Regions from separate parts of the Sphingomonas sp. Leaf357 genome, predicted to be linked through region 2. Evidence: predicted binding sites of a transcription regulator. Region 2 holds the regulator's gene; the other holds the start of a gene.
The links. Region 2 encodes LexA, which represses DNA repair genes until DNA is damaged. Its sites were predicted from a motif close to GTTCCNCNCTTGTTCT; they were not measured.
Positions count from the first base shown of each region.

Region 1: ASG11_RS08095 (ribonucleoside-diphosphate reductase subunit alpha) is a predicted target of LexA. The motif match lies at 1,648-1,663, and genes of this name have one in related genera.

Region 1 covers NZ_LMPM01000001.1:1,762,172-1,767,489, forward strand. The annotation lists gene ASG11_RS08080 (Crp/Fnr family transcriptional regulator) at 1-395, opposite strand, end outside; gene ASG11_RS08085 (hypothetical protein) at 482-685, shown strand; gene ASG11_RS08090 (haloacid dehalogenase type II) at 731-1,423, shown strand; gene ASG11_RS08095 (ribonucleoside-diphosphate reductase subunit alpha) at 1,836-3,776, shown strand; gene ASG11_RS18375 (endonuclease domain-containing protein) at 3,839-4,405, shown strand; gene ASG11_RS08105 (DUF2171 domain-containing protein) at 4,408-4,668, opposite strand; gene ASG11_RS08110 (hypothetical protein) at 4,728-4,928, shown strand; gene ASG11_RS08115 (ribonucleotide-diphosphate reductase subunit beta) at 4,980-5,318, shown strand, end outside.
Region 2 covers NZ_LMPM01000001.1:2,229,528-2,234,845, reverse strand. The annotation lists gene ASG11_RS10505 (hypothetical protein) at 1-432, opposite strand, end outside; gene ASG11_RS10500 (hypothetical protein) at 664-2,148, shown strand; gene ASG11_RS10495 (molybdopterin molybdotransferase MoeA) at 2,260-3,444, shown strand; gene lexA (transcriptional repressor LexA) at 3,499-4,164, shown strand; gene ASG11_RS10485 (ComEC/Rec2 family competence protein) at 4,504-5,318, opposite strand, start outside.

The DNA.
Region 1 (5,318 bases), 470 kb from region 2:
GCATCGATCAGCGTCGATCGCCACAGCAATTCGGTCAGCGTCGCTGATCGCTCGGTCAGCTTGCGAATCTCGCTATGCGCGAAGGTCGCCACCGTCACCGGCGTCAGCGCGGCGACCGAATGTTCGAGCCGCTTGAGCGGATAGGAATGCAGATCGACGAAGTCGCCGGGAACATGGATCGCCAGGATCTGGCGCCGCCCTTCCGGCGTATCGCGAAACCGCTCGATGAACCCGCTGAGCAGCAGGGTGCACTGCGTCAACGGTACGTTCTCGCGGACGATCACCCGTTTCGCCGGAAAATCGATCGCGCGCGATTCCGCCGCTTGCAGGGCCGCCGCATCGTCATCCGAAAGCACCGGCGTACGATGCGTTTGCAGGAATAGCCGCGTGACCATGGTGCGAGTCGAACCCCTTGGGAAAAAAGCCGGAACGCTTCGAAGGCGAAGCGCGTTGAGACTCATCAATACACCGGGGAAACCGAATGTCACGAGCGCCCCATGATACGCCGACCCAGGCCTGCGCCGAGGATGGTGAGGTGATGCTGGACGGGCCTGACGGTCTCGCCGTGTCGCTGACGCCGAACGCCGCTGCCGCCTCGGCCGTCGCGATTGCCGAAGCTGCGGTGGTCGCGCGCCGCCAGACCCCGCGACCCAGGTTCGATGAACACGATGGCGGACATGATTGATCCGGACGGGTGGTGACCGGCTCGTTCAGGATCCAGCCTAAAGTATTGGCCTTCGACGTCTTCGGGACGGTCGTCGATTGGCGGTCCGGCGTGGCGCGCGAGGCCCGCGCCTTTCTGGCCGATATCGGCCATGGCGATATCGATCCGCACGGCTTCGCGGATCGATGGCGTGCCTTGTATCAGCCGGCGATGGAGGACTGCCGCTCCGGCCGGCGGCCATATACCCGGCTCGACATCCTCAACCGCGAAACGCTGGAAATCCTGCTGGATCGGGAGGGCATCGATCCGCGATCGATCGACGAAGATCGTCTGCACCATTTCGCCTTCGCCTGGCGCCGGCTCGATCCGTGGCCCGATGCGCTCGCGGGGCTCGTCCGGCTCAAGGCCCGCTTCCCGATCGTCACGCTGTCCAATGGCAACACCGCGCTGACGCTGGCGATGGCCAGGCGGGCCGGACTGCCCTGGGACGCTATCCTCGGCGCCGAATCGACCGGCCTCTACAAGCCGCTGCCCGGCAGCTATCTGGGCACCGCCGACATTCTCGGCATCGCACCGCAGGAACTGTGTCTGGTCGCGGCGCATCACAGCGATCTTGCCGCCGCCCGCGCCGTTGGTCTGATGGCCGCCTATGTCGATCGTCCACGGGAATATGGCGGCGCGCCGGCCCCCGATGCGCATTATGCGCAGACCTGGGATCATAGCGTCGAAAGCCTGACGGAGTTGGCCGACCGGATCTGACTTAGGGCCGTTTTGAGGTGCAAAATAAATATCGAAATCGGCACCCGGCCCTTGCGTTTGCGCAAAGCCAGCTTTGACCACGCGTCGCTGCATCACGGCATCGCTTTGGCGCCACCAGCCGGCTTGTCCGAGCGACGAACCGAGTCCCTAATCTGTCATTTACCGGCTTGCGTCCCAACGCGATTGGGCACAATCTGTAGGGGTTGAGTTCGGGGGCGAACCCAAGAACTGGTAGAGAACACCTCGCGACACTATATAGCGGGGGCGTTGTCGCGCGGTCGCGGGACCGATGGCGACGGGCATATTTCGTTCTCCTGAATCGCCGCCGAATGATAGCATGGGGGTTCGCCCCCGATTCGAACGGATCGGGAACACCGATCTTGAGACAGATTTGATTCGAGGGACGTGAGCGATGGATTTCAGGGACAGCCAGGAAGCGAGCGGAACGATGGCAAGCGATACGATGGACGCAGTGGAAACGATGGTCGCCAGCGTCGCGGCGAAGTCCGGCAACGCCGACCGCAAGCTGGAGACGCGCGGCGATTCGAAGGAAGTGAAGGCCCAGCTGTATCCGGTCGAGGTCGATCATTCGCGCGATGCGCTGCTGACCGATTTCGGCAAGGACACGCTCACCGATCGCTACCTCCTGCCGGGCGAGCGCTTTCAGGATCTGTTCGTCCGCGTCGCCTCGGCCTATGCCGATGACGGCGCGCATGCGCAGCGCCTGTACGATGCGATCTCGCAGCTCTGGTTCATGCCCGCCACGCCGGTCCTGTCGAACGGCGGCACCGGGCGCGGCCTGCCGATCTCGTGCTTCCTCAATTCGGTGCCGGACAGCCTGAACGGCATCGTCGACACCTGGAACGAGAATGTCTGGCTCGCCTCGCGCGGCGGCGGCATCGGCACCTATTGGGGCAACGTGCGCGGCATCGGCGAGCCGGTCGGCCTGAACGGCAAGACCAGCGGCATCATCCCGTTCGTGCGCGTGATGGATTCGCTGACGCTGGCGATCAGCCAGGGTTCGCTGCGTCGCGGCTCGGCCGCCTGCTATCTCGACGTCAGCCATCCGGAGATCGAGGAGTTCCTCGAGATCCGCAAGCCTTCGGGCGATTTCAACCGCAAGGCGCTGAACCTGCACCACGGCGTGCTGATCACCGACGATTTCATGGAAGCGGTGCGCGACGGCGCGGAATGGAACCTGCGCAGCCCCAAGGACCAGTCGATCCGCGCCACGCTCGATGCGCGCAGCCTGTTCCAGAAGCTGGTCGAGACCCGTCTCGCCACCGGCGAGCCGTACATCGTCTTCTCCGATCACGTGAACAAGGCGATGCCCAAGCACCACCGCGATCTCGGCCTCAAGGTCTCGACCTCGAACCTGTGCAGCGAGATCACCTTGCCCACCGGCCGCGATCATCTTGGCAACGATCGCACCGCGGTCTGCTGCCTGTCGTCGCTGAACCTCGAAACCTGGGATCAGTGGAAGGACCAGAAGGGCTTTATCGAGGACGTCATGCGCTTCCTCGACAACGTGCTGCAGGATTTCATCGACCGGGCCGAGCCGGGCATGGAGCATGCCGCCTATTCCGCCGCGCGTGAACGCTCGGTAGGCTTGGGCGTCATGGGCTTCCACTCCTTCCTCCAGGCGCGCGGCCTGCCGTTCGAGGGCGCGATGGCGAAATCGTGGAACATGCGCATGTTCAAGCACATTCGCGGGCAGGCCGACGAAGCGTCGATGCACCTCGCCAACGAGCGCGGGCCGTGCCCGGACGCCGCCGACATGGGCGTGATGGAGCGTTTCAGCTGCAAGATGGCGATCGCGCCGACCGCGTCGATCAGCATCATCTGCGGCGGCACCAGCGCGTGCATCGAGCCGATCCCGGCCAACATCTACACGCACAAGACGCTCAGCGGCTCCTTCTCGGTCAAGAACCCGTATCTCGAAAAGCTGCTTAGCGAGAAATCGAAGAACAGCGACGCGGTGTGGAATTCGATCCTGGAGCAGGGCGGCAGCGTCCAGCATCTCGATTTCCTCACCCAGGAGGAGAAGGATTGCTACAAGACCAGCTTCGAGATCGACCAGCGCTGGCTGCTCGAACTGGCCGGCGATCGCACGCCGTTCATCGATCAGGCGCAGTCGCTCAACCTGTTCATCCCGGCGGACGTTGAGAAATGGGATCTGCTGATGCTCCACTTCCGCGCCTGGGAACTCGGCATCAAGTCGCTGTACTATCTCCGCTCCAAATCGGTGCAGCGCGCCGGCTTCGCGGGCGGGGTCGAGAACGACAACACGATCGACGCCCCGAAATACGAGTTCGAGACGACCGACTATGACGAATGTCTGGCGTGTCAGTGATGTAATCCCTCTCCCATCGGGAGAGGGAGGGAGGAGCGTAGCGACGGAAGGGTGAGGGTGACATGCGTTTATATGACAACCAACCCGCCGGCACGGTGGACCGTGCCCGTACCCTCCGCCGCACCGCGACGAATGCGGAGACGCGCCTGCTGCATGCGGTGAAGGGCGCGTTTCCGGATCTGAAATGGCGCCGCCAGGTTCCGATCGGCCCCTATTACGCCGACATCCTCTGTTTCGCCGCGAAACTCGTGATCGAGGTCGATGGCGGCCAGCATGACGAAGCTGCGGCGTACGATGCGCGCCGGACGCGTTTCATCGAGAACGAAGGTTACACCGTGCTGCGCTTCTGGAACACCGACGTGCTGGCGAATGCGGACGGCGTGATCGAATCCATCCGCAATTCCCTCTCCCATCGGGAGTGGAGTGTTGGGTCGGCCATGCCCCCGGCATGGCCTGAACGATGCGGGGCATCGTTCACCCAACACTGGCCCCGCGAGGCGCTGCGGAGTGGGAAAGGTGAGGGCGACCGCCAACAGACAAAAGAAAAGGGCGAGCCGGCTTTCGCCAACTCACCCTCGCCCGACCTCGCTACGCTCGGTCACCCTCTCCCGAAGGGAGAGGGGTTTTGAACTCAGGCCTCTTCTTCCAGGCCCACCGCGACGTCGGCGTTCGCGCTCAGGCGGACCTTGTCGCCCTCGACGCCGGCGACCAGGCCGCCCGAGATATAGTGGTGATGCCCTTCATGGCTGCCCGATCCTTCCGAGACCTGGGCACCGCTGTCCTTCTTGGTCAGCTTGATGCGGTCGCCCTCGACATGGTCGACGGTGCCGACATGCACGCCGTCCGCGCCGATGACTTCCATATGTTCCTTGATTGCGCTCAGATCGGCCATGATACTTGCTCCTTGAGTGTGGGTACGGGGGCTGAACGCGCGACCACCGAGTTGGTCGCATGAGCTGGCAAATCCTCATCATGTTCGCGGTCGGCGGCGTGCTGACGCTGATCGGCGCGGGCCTGCTGCTCGCGCTCACCCGCCCCGCCGGGCCGGCCAAGGTCTATGTCTACCGCATGGTCGGCATCATGGCCGTGTCCGGCGGCATCGTGCTCGCCATGTCGGCCGCCGCGATGTGGGACTGGAGCGCGGTATCGTGACCCTGTCTTCGCCTTATTCCTTCTTCACCCCATTCGTTCCGGAGTAACCCCATGTCCCTCACCGAAGCCCGCAAGCAGTACAAGCCATTCGAATACCCCTGGGCGTTCGATTTCTGGAAGCGTCAGCAGCAGATCCACTGGATGCCGGAGGAAGTGCCGCTGGGCGAGGATTGCCGTGATTGGGCGCAGAAGCTCAGCGATCACGAACGCAACCTGCTCACCCAGATCTTCCGCTTCTTCACCCAGGCGGACGTCGAGGTGCAGGATTGCTATCACGAGAAATACGGCCGCATCTTCAAGCCGACCGAGATCAAGATGATGCTGGCGGCATTCAGCAACATGGAGACGGTGCACATCGCCGCCTACAGCCACCTGCTCGACACGATCGGC
Region 2 (5,318 bases):
CGGCATGATTAGCAGGATACATGCGGCGTATAACAAGATCGGGGTGCGCAGGGCCGGAGTATATCCGATCAGCAGCCGATCCGTCGCGAGCAGGCTGGCCAGCGCCGCGCCGCCCATCACCGTGATCAGACCGTCCTCCGCTCGGATGCCCATCAAATCGGCCAGCAAGTCTATCGGCATCGCCAGCCAAAACCATAACGGCGGATTGATCTCGCTGATGTCGATATAAAGACGCGCACCATGGCGCAGGCGGTCGGCGATCCAGAGCTGACCCGAAATATCCGGACTGAGCGGCCGCGGCAACGCAACCAACAGGATCGCGGTGATCGCACAGATGAACAAGGTTATTGCCAAAGCCGGGCGCGATGCAATGGCGGAAATGGATCGCGCGATGTAGGTCGGCTCCGGCGACGCGCGCATCTTTTTCGTCATGTATGACGCCCCCACGCCACCAGCCATCGCATCGAAGACACCCTCGATATCCTCGAACCTTACGGGATCCGTGGCGAACGGCCAGTAAATTGTGGTCGGAGTCTGCGTGAGGCAGCTGCGCCCTTAACCATCTTTTGAGACCGAACCGATATCCCGGCCCGGTGAGCGCCGATCATGATATCTAATGCCGTCGCTGCGGCGAAGGGCACGCGCGATGTCGCCACGCCGACAATGCTGGTTGCGATCCTGTGTTTCGCGCTGGGTCTCGACCAATTGCTGCTCTGGCTGTTTCTCGGCCTCGTGCCGCTGTGGGGCCTTCCCGTCATTGCTTTAATGGCAGCGCCGGCTTTCCTCCTGGCCCGGCATGCTGGCATCGACGCCGAATACCGGCCGGGTGCCAAGACCGTGCTGGTCTGCGGCTCCGTCGCGGCGATCATATTCCTGCTCGGTGGCGAAGGACGCCTGTTCTACGCGCACACCGATTGGCAGGTGCGCGCCGCGGTTCTGCGCGATCTCACCATCTATCCCTGGCCTTTCGTCTACGATGTCCGGTCGACGCCAGATCTGTTGCGCGCGCCGCTCGGCATGTATTTGGCACCCGCCTTGATCGGCAAAGAGTCGGGCTATCACGCCGCAGAATGGGCATTGTTCGTCCAGAATAGCGCGTTGCTTGCCGTGCTGTTCCTGCTCGGCAGTCACCTGTTTGAGGACGCCCGGTCCCGCAAGATTGCGCTCGCGATCTTTCTCGGCTTCAGCGGAATGGACATCGTCGGTCAGTTGATGGCCGGACAATCGCTTCTGGCGACGTCCGAACGGTGGAACGTCGCCATCTTCACCGCGCATCTGACCCAGGCTTTCGCCGTGCCTCAACATGGACTGGCCGGCTGGGTCGGCGCATTGCTCTTTCTGCTGTGGAGGACCGGCAAAATTTCCCTGGCGGCGTTCCTGGCCCCAATCCCGCTGCTCGCTCTTTGGTCGCCGTTCGCTGTGATGGGCATTGCGCCGTTCGCAGCGTTCGGCGCCATCGCAGCGCTGATGCGCGGGCAGGTTCGCCCGCGCGACATCGGGCCGCCCGCGCTCACGCTGGCACTCTCGACGCCTAGCCTGCTGTATCTTGCATCGGGCAGCGGCGCGGTGGGCGGCGGAAGTGCGGCCATCGACCTGTCCCAATATCTCATCTTCGAACTGATCGAGGTCGGCCCCTATCTGGTCGGGCTCTGGTTCATCGGACGGCACGGTCGATTTGGCGGCACTACGATTGCTGTCACTGCAATCGTCCTGCTCGTTGCGCCATTCATTCAAGTCGGCACCTCGAACGATTTCGTCATGCGCGCCTCGATTCCCGCGCTAGCCATCCTTTCATTGTCGGTCGCCGATGTGCTGGTGAAGCCAGCCGTACCCGGCCGTGAATTGTGGCGCAACATCATGATCGGCGCGTTGCTGCTCGGCGCGGCGACTCCGGCGTTCGATGTCGTCCGCGCTGTCATCTATCCACGCGCGCCGGAAGTCGTCTGCAGCTATTTCGGCGTCGTACCCGGCGGCTTCGATACCTATGTCACGCCTTGGTCGCACGCCAATCGCCTGATCGCACCCCAGACACCGGCGAAGATCAAGCCATACGATCCGGCGAGATGCTGGACCGGCAAATGGCCTAATCCTCTTTATAGGGACTTCCCGGAACGCGTCGCGCCAGAGGACTGGGACGACCGGATATAGCCGTCGGTGCACAGCCGGAATCTCCATCAAATCGAACCGCAGAGAACGCTATTCTCGATCACCACGACAATCCCGCTGTCTTCCGGCGCGCGATCGTGACACTGAGCCGCCATGCCCCCCGCTCTCCTCGCCGTCGTGGACGCCCAGACCCGACTCTTCGCGCTCGCTCCCGCCATCCCGTCGGAGACCGTCCCGCTCGCGCACGCCATCGGCCGCTGGACGACCGATGCCATCCCGGCCCGCCGCACCCAGCCCGAAGCCGATCTATCGGCGATGGACGGCTATGCGATCCGGTACGAAGACCTCCCCGGCCCGTTCGCGCTGGTCGGCGAAAGCGCTGCCGGCCACGCCTTTTCCGGCGCGGTCGGCGCGGGCGAAACGGTGCGCATCTTTACCGGCGCAGCCCTGCCGCCAGGCACCGACACGATCCTCGTCCAGGAAGAGGCTACGCGCGACGGCGACACGATCCACCTCACCGGCGAAGGCCCCGCCCGCCACGCGAGCAGCGTCCGCCCGCGCGGACTGGACTTCTCCACCGGCGACATACTGATCGCGAAAGGCGAGCGCCTGACCCCGGCGGCGCTCGCGCTTGGCGCGCTCGGTGGCCACGCCACGCTCCCGGTCGCGCGCCGCCTAACCGTCGCGATCGCCGCCACCGGCGACGAACTCGCCCGCCCCGGCAGCGGCGATCCGGCCAAGCTTCCCGAAACCAACGGCCTGATGCTCGCCGCGCTGCTGCGCGATCTGCCGGTCGACATCATCGATCTCGGCATCATCCCCGACGATCTCGCCGTCATGACCGCCGCCTTCGCGGCTGTCCGCGCCGACATCCTCGTCACCACCGGCGGAGCGTCGGTCGGCGATCACGATCTCGTCCGGCCCGCGCTCGAGGCCGCCGGCGGCACGATCGATTTCTGGAAGATCGCGCTCCGCCCCGGCAAGCCGATGATGGCCGGGCGACTGGGCGACGCCGTCGTGCTCGGCCTGCCTGGCAATCCGGTATCCGCGTTCGTCACCGCGACGATCTTTCTTCGGCCGCTAGTCGCCGCCATGTCCGGCGCGGCCGATCCCCTGCCCCGCACGTTTGCCGCCCCGCTCGGCGAACCGCTGCGCGCCAACGATCACCGCACCGATTACCTGCGCGCCGAATTGCGTGACGGGCGCGTCCATGCCTCGACCATCCAGGACAGCTCGATGCTCCGAACGCTCGCCCGCGCCGACTGCCTCGTGCTGCGTCCGGCGCACGCGCCGGCAGCGGAAATCGGCGAGTTGGTGGACATCCTCCCTCTCGCTTGACACCCCCCGAAGCGTTCCGTAAAGGTTCCTCGTCTGTTCTGACGGAGGAACGCTATGCTTACGCGCAAGCAGCACGAGCTTATCTGCTTCATCAACGATCGCCTGGAGGAATCGGGCGTATCCCCCTCGTTCGAGGAGATGAAGGAGGCGCTCGACCTCAAGTCGAAGTCGGGTGTCCACCGTCTGATCAGCGCGCTGGAGGAACGCAAGTTCATCCGCCGCCTGCCCAACCGCGCCCGCGCGCTCGAAGTTTTGAAGATGCCGGAACGCGGCGAAACGAAGCCGATCGTCAAGGCACCCCCCAGCAATATCCGCACTCTGCCGGAACCGGCCAACGACGTGATCGAGATTCCGCTGCACGGCCGGATCGCCGCCGGTGTGCCGATCGAGGCGTTCGAGGGTAGCGCGATGCTCGCCGTCCCGGCCGCCTTGCTCGGTAGCGGCGAACATTATGCGCTGGAAGTGTCGGGCGATTCGATGGTCGAGGCCGGTATTCTCGACGGCGACTACGCCCTCATCCGCCGTGCCGATACCGCCCGCGACGGCGAGATCGTGGTGGCACTGATCGAGGATAGCGAAGCGACGCTCAAATACTTCCGCCGCGAAGGTGCCATGGTCCGGCTCGATCCCGCCAACCGCGCCTACGATCCACAGCGTTATGCCCCTCAGCAGGTTCGCGTGCAGGGCAAACTTGCCGGCCTGCTCCGCCGCTACGATTGACGTCCGGTCCTTCGGACTGAAAGCCGTCTTGCATCGCCCTCCAACGAAGGCTGGCAGGTCCGCTCATCGTTGTAGGATGCCGTTCTAACCAAACCGTCGTCTTAGGGTTATCTGGAATCCATCGCGCGGTTCTCGACAGGTCCGTTATTCCGGGCGGCGGCATATGGCATTGGGCGACAACGCCTCCGCCAAACATACATCGTCATGCTGAACTTGTTTCAGCATCCATGCGCGGTCAGCCGGTCCACAGACACCGTCTTTTTGACAGATGACCGCGCCTGGATCCTGAAACAAGTTCAGGATGACGGGCATACATATAGCAACGGCCTGAGCACCGTTTCATTCCGCATCCCTGCGAACCGTACGTCGATGCCAGCGCCCGCCCGAAAAGCGCACCTTCCCGAACGAACCGGACGGCCTGCCATCCGCAACCGCCACCCGCCACGGATGCCGATCCCCGGGCCGCACGACGCTGTCGACATCCTGCCGCGACAAGGTGATCGCCACGCCACCGGTTCGCGCGAGCATATTCCTGTCGAGCCGCAACCAGCGCGGCCGGCACGCTCTGGGCAGCCGCCGCTCGCTCACGACGATGTCCGCCGCCCCGCACGCCGCGATCAATTCCTGTATCGGCACCAGATACAGGCTGCGCGTCGCCAGAATCCGCCACGTCCGCCCGCCCGCCTGACGCTCGATCAGGCACAGATCACGACTGCACCGCGCCTCCGGTCGTTCGGACAGCAACATCGGCACGCCGTCCACGCCGCCATTCTCGGCGAGCGTATCGGAAATGTAATCGCCCGCCCGATCGCGCAGCATCGCCACGCCACCATCCGCCGTCCGTACCGCCAAATGCCGCCCGTCGCCCGTCACCAGCAGGTCCGGTGCCGGCGTCATCATGGCCCAGACGATCCCGAACCCCAGCGGCGCGAGGCCCAGCCGCCGCCACCGCGTCCGCCACAGGGCGATCCACAATCCGCCGACCACCATCGCCGCGAACGCCCCCGCCGGCATCGCGGGCAGCGCGGCGACCGATCCCGGTGCCTGCGCCGTCGTCCGTGCGATCCACAGCAGTATCGTCAGCGCCTTGCCCGTCAGCCACCAGAAGGGCGCGCCCAGACCGAAGAAATCGAGTGCCAGCGCCAGCGCTTCCA